Regions from separate parts of the Paenibacillus sp. BIC5C1 genome, predicted to be linked through region 2. Evidence: predicted binding sites of a transcription regulator. Region 2 holds the regulator's gene; each other region holds the start of a gene.
What was found. Region 2 encodes LexA, which represses DNA repair genes until DNA is damaged. Its sites were predicted from a motif close to CGAACATATGTTCG; they were not measured.
Positions count from the first base shown of each region.

Region 1: a site for LexA is predicted at 1,678-1,691, ahead of recA (recombinase RecA). Genes of this name have one in related genera too.
Region 3: a site for LexA is predicted at 2,169-2,182, ahead of addB (helicase-exonuclease AddAB subunit AddB). Genes of this name have one in related genera too.

Region 1 covers NZ_CP135922.1:2,549,648-2,552,935, forward strand. Annotated here, with positions in the region: gene pgsA (CDP-diacylglycerol--glycerol-3-phosphate 3-phosphatidyltransferase) at 1-158, shown strand, start outside; gene RS891_RS11690 (competence/damage-inducible protein A) at 265-1,521, shown strand; gene recA (recombinase RecA) at 1,761-2,825, shown strand; gene RS891_RS11700 (regulatory protein RecX) at 3,155-3,288, shown strand, end outside.
Region 2 covers NZ_CP135922.1:4,318,588-4,321,875, reverse strand. Annotated here, with positions in the region: gene RS891_RS19160 (aldehyde dehydrogenase) at 1-991, shown strand, start outside; gene lexA (transcriptional repressor LexA) at 1,104-1,730, opposite strand; gene RS891_RS19150 (LysM peptidoglycan-binding domain-containing protein) at 2,036-2,413, shown strand; gene RS891_RS19145 (DUF896 domain-containing protein) at 2,510-2,719, shown strand; gene RS891_RS19140 (hypothetical protein) at 2,846-3,288, shown strand, end outside.
Region 3 covers NZ_CP135922.1:5,128,448-5,131,735, forward strand. Annotated here, with positions in the region: gene addB (helicase-exonuclease AddAB subunit AddB) at 1-2,103, opposite strand, end outside; gene RS891_RS23015 (class I SAM-dependent rRNA methyltransferase) at 2,299-3,288, opposite strand, start outside.

The DNA.
Region 1 (3,288 bases), 1.8 Mb from region 2:
TGGCGATTGTGCTGCTGTTGTTGAATAATTTCCCGTTCTCATTTACGGGTATTCACATGGACGTTATTGCCGTTTGGGCTGCAGCGATCATTACGATTTGGTCAGGTATTGATTACTTTATCAAAAACAAAAATTTGCTTCATTTATCGAAAGCGTAACGTTTAGGTTAAATGGGTAAGCATGAAGAAATCATTTGTACGGAGGGCAATAGGAAATTATCCTATTGCCCTTTGATCACTCACCACATGTACAGGAGGATGCTGAATGAAGGCAGAAATCATTGCAGTTGGCACAGAATTGTTGCTTGGACAAATTGTGAATACCAATGCCCGATATCTATCCCGTGAATTGGCTGCGATCGGGATTGATGTATATTTCCAAACGGTGGTTGGTGATAATCTTAATCGACTTAGTGACGCTATTCGCATCGCTCAGGGTCGTGCAGACGTCATTTTATTTTCCGGGGGCATCGGTCCTACACAGGATGATCTCACCAAGGATGCGATCGCGGCGGTCTTGAACCGCAAGCTGCATATAGATCGAATGGCTATGGACAAAATCGAGAGCTTCTTCCGAGATCGTAATGTGGACATGACTGAAAATAATCGCCGTCAGGCGATCGTTATAGAAGGCGGGACACCGCTGGCGAACGAAACAGGCCTTGCCGCAGGAAATGCGATTTCCGACAATGGCAAACATTATGTAGTGATGCCTGGACCACCGAAAGAGCTGATTCCTATGTTTGAACAGGAAGTTAAGCCTTGGTTATTCCAGCATGTACTGACAGAAGAAATGCCGATCTACTCGAAAATGCTGAAGTTTGCAGGAATTGGAGAATCGGCATTGGAAGACCGACTCCTGGATTTGATTGATACGCAGACAGATCCAACGATTGCTCCTTATGCCAGTGAGGGAGAAGTTACGGTACGTGTATCTACAAAGGCTCCAAGTGAGAGTGAGGCGAAGCTGAAGCTTGATGCAATGGAAGTTCAGATCCGGGAACGATTGCCAGAGCATCTCTACGCGAACGAGGATGTGCCTATAGAGTATACAATCGTAACAATGATGTCTGATATGGGTCTGACCCTTAGCGCGGCTGAGAGCTGCACAGGAGGGCTCGTCATGCAAAGTCTGACGTCAGTCCCTGGCAGTGCTTCGATGCTTAAGGGCGGAATAGTATGTTACTCCAATGAAATTAAGGAGAAGCTGCTCCATGTGCCACATGCCTACCTGGAAGGTGAAGATGCACCGGGCGCAGTGAGTCCGGAAGTCGCCAAAGTGCTGGCAGAACAGATTCGCATGATTGGGGATGCCGACTTCGGTCTGTCGGTTACAGGTGTAGCGGGGCCTGGTTATTCTGAACGCAAACCCCCAGGACTTGTTTTCATCGCTTTGGCAGAGCGTGGCAAAGAGACAGAAATTCATGAACTGCGCATTAATGGCAATCGGGAGACGGTTCGGATCCGTTCCGCGAAGGCGATTCTTTATCGTTTGTGGCGCAAGCTTGTGGAGATGGACTAGTTCACGGCTCAGATTGCATTTGCCTAAGCAAGCAAGTATAATAAAGGAAGACGGAAGAACCGTAGAATTAGGCTTTAAAGCCTTGTTTACGGTTCTTTTTTCTGTTTAATGGAAAGTTTGCTTGAGGAAGAGGCGCCTCGGCCTTCACAAAAAAAACGAATGTATGTTCGAAAAAAAGCTTGGCAAACGTGTTAAAACAAGGTATCATTATCTTATAAACAGTAAAGGGTGTGAGCTTATTGTCAGACCGTCGTGCCGCGCTTGATATGGCGCTCCGTCAAATAGAGAAGCAATTTGGTAAAGGATCCATCATGAAACTGGGTGAGTCGACTCACATGCAAGTGGAAATCATACCCAGCGGTTCCTTGGCTCTGGATATTGCATTAGGAACAGGCGGCTTGCCTAAAGGCCGTATTGTTGAAATATATGGACCAGAATCTTCCGGTAAAACAACTGTAGCATTGCATGCGATTGCTGAAGTACAACGGGTGGGTGGACAAGCTGCATTTATCGATGCAGAGCATGCTCTTGACCCGCAATACGCAAGCAAACTGGGTGTTAACATTGATGAGTTGCTTCTGTCTCAGCCAGATACGGGTGAGCAAGGGCTTGAAATTGCAGAAGCACTTGTACGTAGTGGCGCTGTGGATATTGTCGTTATTGACTCCGTTGCTGCATTGGTACCAAAAGCGGAAATCGAAGGCGAAATGGGTGATTCCCATGTCGGTTTGCAAGCGCGTCTGATGTCTCAGGCGTTGCGTAAACTGTCTGGTGCAATCAGCAAATCCAAAACCATCGCAATCTTCATCAACCAGCTTCGTGAAAAAGTCGGTGTTATGTTTGGTAACCCGGAGACAACACCTGGTGGTCGTGCCCTGAAATTTTACTCTACAGTGCGTCTGGATGTACGTCGTATTGAGAGTATTAAATCAGGCAATGACATCATCGGTAACCGTACTCGTATCAAAGTTGTAAAAAACAAAGTGGCACCACCGTTTAAACAAGCGGAAGTGGACATTATGTACGGAGAAGGTATTTCGAGAGAAGGCAGTATCATTGATATTGGTACAGAGCTGGACATCGTTAACAAAAGTGGTGCGTGGTACTCTTACGAAGGCGAGCGTTTAGGTCAAGGACGTGAGAACGCGAAGCAGTTCATGAAAGAGCATGCACAGATTGCTCAAGTGATTGAACAAAAAATTCGCGAAGCCAGCAATCTGACTACTGCAGTTCCTGCCCCTACAACTGAAGATCAACAAAAAGAAGCGGCAGAAGAACAAGAATTGTTTGAAATTAACGAGTAATGCTCTGAATCCCCGTAACTTGTCTGATTGAGCTTGGCTCGATCTAGATCTAGTAATGGAGTAAGGTGTGCGCTCGTGCTGTCCAACAGCCTCTGTCCGAATGGGCAGGGGCTGTTGGTACGTTTTCTGTTAGGGAGAGGCCGGACATTGTTTCCGGCCTTTTGTATTAGCATCTGGTGTCTTTGTGAAGTTACGCTCTAAACGTATGCAGTTTAGCTGCGTTATCTCCGTCGGAGATCAGCTAATCGAGAAAGTCTTTTGTTTTGTTGAGTGCTTTCAGTTAGACAGCATGTGACACAGGTACCAAATGAGTGGAAGGGGAGACCGAAATGGATCAACATGAAGATGATTTATATGAAGAAACCGAGCTGGAGGGAATCTCCCAATTCCCGGATAATGAAGAACTTATCATTACACGAGTTGAACGAACGAAGAGCAGGGAAGCTCGTTACCGAATTACCTT
Region 2 (3,288 bases):
TTATGGAGTTGCTCTTATTATTGCACCTTGGAACTATCCGTTTCAATTAGCTTTCGGCCCTCTAATTGGAGCCATTGCTGCGGGTAACTGTGCCATTATTAAGCCGTCTGAATTAACCCCAACCGTGTCACGTCTAACTTATGATCTGATTCATGAGATATTTCCTAGTGAGTACATGGCAGTTATGGAAGGGGAAGTGGAGACGAGTACGGCATTGTTGAAAGAAAAGTTAGATTATATTTTCTTTACAGGCAGTACAGGTGTTGGCCGCATTGTTATGAAGGCAGCTGCTGAGCATTTGACTCCAGTTACGTTAGAACTAGGTGGTAAGAGCCCGGTCGTTGTTCATCAGGATGCGGATTTGAAGCTGGCAGCTCAGCGCATTGTTCGCGGTAAATTTCTGAATGCTGGTCAAACCTGTGTCGCTCCGGATTATTTACTTGTACATGAGGATGTTCATGACAAATTAATGGAATTGATCGGTGCAGAAATTCAGGATAAATTTGGAGATGATGTGATGAAAAATGCTGATTTTCCGCACATTGTCAACGCACGTAACTTTGATCGTTTATCGGTGTTGCTCCAAGATGGCAAAGCAATGATCGGTGGACGTTCTGAACGTGATCAGCTGCTCATTGAACCAACAGTTCTGGGGGGAGTGGATTGGAAATCCCCAGTGATGCAAGAAGAGATCTTTGGTCCAATTCTTCCTGTATTTAAGTATACCGACCTCGCTCCCATGTTAGATGAGATTGTTCGTCGTCCAAAACCACTGGCATTATATCTCTTCACTCAGGATGAGGATCTGCAGAATCAGGTTCTGAATCAAGTATCTTTTGGTGGTGGTTGTATTAATGATACTTTGTCTCATATGACATCACATTATCTCCCGTTTGGCGGTGTAGGGGAAAGTGGAATGGGTTCCTACCATGGTAAACAGAGTTTTGATGTGTTCTCTCATCATAAAAGCATTCTTAAACGCAGCGAATAATCGACTAACTTAGAACAATATAAGTAGTATAAGAAAAAAGAGGTTGTCCCGTTCAAGGGGACAACCTCTTTAAGTATCTTATTGTGAGACCACTGTACAACTTCAATACATATTAATGAATATCACGGAAAAGGCCAATGACTTTGCCCAGGATGCTAACGTGTTTCAAACGCAACGGTTCAAAAGTCGAATTTTCCGGTTGAAGACGAATATGATCTTTCTCTTTGTAGAACGTTTTTACCGTTGCTTCATCGTCTTCAGTCATGGCTACTACGATATCGCCGTTATCTGCAGTTTGCTGCTGACGTACGATAACATAGTCTCCGTTAACAATGCCTGCTTCAACCATACTGTCTCCCACGACCGAAAGCATAAATACTTTCTGTTCGCCTACATAATGAGTAGGAAGAGGGAAGTAATCTTCGATATTTTCTGTTGCTGTGATTGGAACCCCTGCAGTAACTTTACCCACGACAGGAATGCGAGCAACGCTGTGAGCAAACTGATGTGAATGCTCTGACTCTTCCTGGCTAAGTAGTTCAATGGCTCTTGGTTTGGTTGGGTCACGTCTAATCAGACCTTTCTTCTCCAAACGATCCAGATGTCCATGAACTGTAGAGCTGGAGGCCAATCCAACGGCTTCACCAATTTCGCGTACGGAAGGAGGATACCCCTTCAACCGGACTTCATTGCGTATAAACTCCAGAATAGCCTGTTGCCTGCTGGATATCTTCGACATACCGTATCAACCCCATTTTAGTAACGTTTGGGAAAATTATAACATAGAACCTCCGTTCGTACAAACATAAGTTCTAAATAAAATGCTATAAAATCAATGTTTTTTTGCAAATTAAAAATGAAAATTTTCTTTTCGTCTAATCAAATACTGCAAATGACAGTTCCCCTACAATAGAAGAAAGATAATGGAATGTAGTATGTAACAAAAAAAGCGAACAATTGTTCTAAAAAGTTATTGTACAAAACAAGTGTTCGTGTTATATTGATTTCAACGGATAGGAACAAACGTTTGGAGGTCGATATTTAATGAGATATTCTACTTATCAAAGCATTTACGAACCGGTGCATTCAGATGTGGTTGAAACTAACATAAGGAATTTTAAGAAGGTTTTTGCAAAAGGTAATGTCCCAACTTGGGTCTTGAAATTAATAATCGTAAGCTTAATTATACTGGTTGGATGCAGTACAGTACTCACTGTGTTCGCTGGCAATGAGAACGATTTGTTGCCTGGAGGGAAGATGGCAGTTTCACAAGGAGATACGCTATGGAGTATATCATTGGAGCACAAACCTGAAACAATGGATACACGTGTATATATAGAAGCAATCAAGAAAGTGAATCAACTTCATTCAACTTCGATACAGGTGGGGCAAGTCTTAATACTGCCTCAATTCACAGAATAAAACTGCACATCCACACGCACTAATGCGTGTCAGCTTGACAAGCTGCCCTTATCATGTCAAAGTTAATATGACTTTGTATTTTTGGAGGGGACAAGCTTGGATATAGATAGTCTGGTAGCACGTATTAATGAATTGGCCCGTAAGCAAAAATCCACTGGCTTGACAGAGGAAGAGCTCGCAGAACGTGCCAAGCTTAGAGAAATCTATTTGAATAACATTCGTAGCAATTTCAGACAACAACTGGATTCAATTGAAATTGTAGATGACGAGAACGATCAGGGCCACCAAGGCAAACTCAAACATTAAGGAAACCTAATGATATCAATATGATATTTAGGTTTCTTCCTGTTATCTAGAGGTTGCAAATTATAGGGGGAAATGTTGGTTTACAGTTATGTAAGCCGATACAAAGAACATCTAAGGGGGATTCTCATGTCGCGTTCGTTCGAGAGAACGGTTCGGAAAAATTCTAAGCAGTTGAATCAGCAACGTAAAAAGAGCGGTCAACCGGTTTCCGGTACACCAGGTGAGGACGTATTTAAAGGACGCAGCCTTCTGTTTCCTATTTTCCTGATCGGACTAGCATTTCTGTATCTCTTTATGAGTACATTTCTTGTCAAAGCTCCGATGACCACTTGGGACTGGGTGACCATGTTGCTATATGTATTTTTGGCAGTCATCTTCATGCTCCGTCGCCCTTATGTCAAAATAGGAAGTAATCGGATTTTGACGACAAAAGGGAACCGTGAGCGTTCAATTGGAGTCGACGATATTGTGAAATTCAGAATTGAGCCAGGTACAGTTGTGATTGAGCATAATGCACGAGGTAAGAGATGGGTATTTACCAAACTACTTAATCGTTATGATACCGATGC
Region 3 (3,288 bases), 810 kb from region 2:
AAGCAATGGCTGCTCATGCAGACCGAACATCTTCCGTACATGTCGTACAATTTCCGAGGGCAGTAATGTTTTCCCTTCATCATCTGCAACGGGATAACTCAGCCATAACTGCTTGCTCGCCGCTGTCAGGGCTGTATAGATCAGAAAGCGTTCATCCAGCATTTGTCTTGTTGCTCCTGGCCCAAGTCCCAGTCCTCTCTCTGTCAATAACAGCCGTTCCTGCTCAGTTAACACACCATCATCCTGAGGCACAGCAGGAAGTTCACCATCAACTGCACCAAGAATAAATACGTAATTGATACCCTGAAGACGTGTACGATCCATCGATCCAACCAACACTTGATCAAGCGCTGGAGGAACAAGTCCCAACTTCAGTTCGGTTAATCCGGTCTCCATCAGCCCGGCAAACAGATCAATATCCAGCCGTTCGGCACCCATCATATCAACCATCTGATCTAATAGATCTAGGACGGCACCCCACATTTGACGATGCTCTCTTGACCGTTCCGGATCCCCCTGGTCCTTGGCTTCTGCAGACATCTGATCCAGCTTCCAAGGAATCTCGGCATCTTCCAGTAATCTGTATAGCGCCGCACATTGGTCTTTGGCTGTCTTTGCCTTGCTCATTCGTTTCTCAAAAGCACCCAGTGGATCAACAATTACCGTACGGCATTTTTCCATTAAGGACAGCATTTGTTCCCGGCCCCGGCTGCGGACTTCCTGATCGTTGTCTTCCAGGGAAAGGCTGGGTACATACTTCCATGGCTTTCCATCTGTCCAGCGGTATCCGTGAATTCCGCATGCCAATATATAATTTTCGAGCTGGTCCATATCTTCACGTTTGATGGAACCGTCCCGCGGTAGAAGCAGATCCGTTTTCACACAACGAAACACATCCTCATAACGCCAGCGACGGCGAACGATATCGAGTGCAGAACGAATAAATTCCGCTAATGGATGATGTAGTTCATTTCTTCTCCGATCCAGAAAGACAGGCACACCATAGTCCCTGAATAGGGGCTCAGCAATATCGGCATATGTATCCAACTGACGAACAAGCACTGCCATATCTCGATAACGCGCACCTTCATCTTGCGCCAAACGACGCATCTCACGAAGTGCTCCTTCCATCTCAGCCCGGCGGTTCTCCGCGGTGTAAAGTCGGACACCTGCATCGCGCCCTTCACTCTTCCAGCGAACTCTGCGATCAAAGCCAGCCTCCAAATGCGCCAGTCCAGGACTGCCTTCATATCTTGGCAAAACTTCCGGTTGAAGCAAGGTTGTCTCATTAAGAACACCCAGATCTTCAGCCATGCCTTTGAGACGTGCGTATGCACTCGCTGTGGGATGGAACAGCTCCAATTCTCCTGGAAGTGCGCCGTGGTCGTAAGCTCGATCCAACGTCAATGTAATTGTAACGGAAGAAGCTTGCAGCATCAGTCTTCCAATGACACTCATTTCCTGCGGGGTAAATCCCTGAAATCCATCGATCCAGATCTGTGCATCTTGCAGCAACATGCTTTCTGGCAATCGCTCTGTCAGTTCAGTCAACGTGTCTTCATCATCGATATATAGCTCGGTTAATTCCTTTTCATAGTCACGGTATATAAGAAGCAAGTCATGCAGCTTGTCTCCCAGAATCGGTGCAGAAGAGGAAGTATTCCATGTGGAAAGTCCTTCTTCCAGTGAAGCAGGGTCAAGTTCATAACGTTTAAACTCACTGTATAAATCATTTAAGTCTCCTATAAATCCCAGCTGACTGCCCGATGCTCCAAATAGCTTCAATTCTTCCTTTCGACGCTGGAGCACTTTGTAGAGCAGCATTTTTTTGCCTTCAGCTCCAATGGGAATACGTGCAGAACCACCTGCCTCCTGCATTACCCGATAGGCCAATCGGCGAAAACCAAGCACTTCAGCGCGCATGGTACCTTTAATAGCCCCTGAAGAAACCAGTGACTGTTCGGTTCGAAACGAACTCTGTTCCGGGACCAGAAGAATCAGTGGTTTACCTTGCGGTTCCTTTTGAAGCAGGGATGTGATTTCCCGGGTAATCAGCGCACTCTTGCCGCTGCCTGCCCGGCCAATAACAAAGCGTACGGACATGTTTAATCCTCCAAACCATCACGAACAAGATTTTAATTCCCAGTATAACATATCTGACTTGGTTCGGAACATACGTTTGCCACTATCCGGCAATTCCAGAGAGCTTTTGCATGAGCATAGCAAAAAGCCCGCAGCTTATGAAAACTGTGGACTCTTTACGTAAATGTGTGTTCCATTTAATTGGAAATCGCTCAATTAATTCTTTTTGCTGCGTACTTCGAAGATGGCAAATTTCAGGTAATGACCTTCGTCTACACCCAAAATTTGAGGGTGATCCTTACCAGCTGCTTTCCAGTCGATTAAACGTAGCACTTTGCCTGCATCCTCGGCTGCATCCGCAATGGTTTCCAGGAAGAGATCCGGACGCATGTGGTATGAACAGCTTGCGGTTACGAGATACCCGCCCTCATTCACCAGCTTCATTCCTTGCAGATTGATATCCTTATACCCACGGCATGCGCCTTTGACTGCTGATTTCGTTTTGGCAAAGGCTGGTGGATCGAGGATAACCACATCAAATGTTTTACCACCAGCTGCAAGCGCTTTGGACGTATCCACTTTCTGTTCGCCAGCACGGGCACGTACGTTACGCTCATCGAGGCCTTTCACCTGCTCACGCAAATATTGGAATGCATCCGCAACGACAAATTCTACCCGGTCAGTGAAACCATTCAGCTCTACGTTAGTACGTGCACTTTCAATTGCATGCTCTGAGATATCAAGGCATGTTACTTTTTTGGCTCCATATTTGCAGGCGTTCAATGTGAAGCTACCTGTATGGGAGAAACATTCCAGCACAGTGGCCCCATCCCAATAAGGGAACGTCACAACCTTGCCACTTTTATTCACAGGAAGCAACTGCTGCGTACCATCCTGCTCAGTCTGTTGGAGCGTAATGCCACTCTTGTACCCCCAACCCTTCATAAGTGGTTCGATGGCTGCACGATTCTCGCGCTGGTCGAAGAAATACCCTGTCTTTTGGCCTTCCACGATGTCCACCTTAATGAGCAATCCGTTCTCGGTTACCGTGACATGACGCGGGCAATCCCCGTACAATGGTCCCTTCGTCTGCTCCAAACCTTCCAGTTCACGAATGGATACATCACTGCGTTCATAGATGCCTTCTGGCTGCATCACTTCAATTAGAGCTTGTACAATCGCTTCACGACAACGGTCCATGCCCAA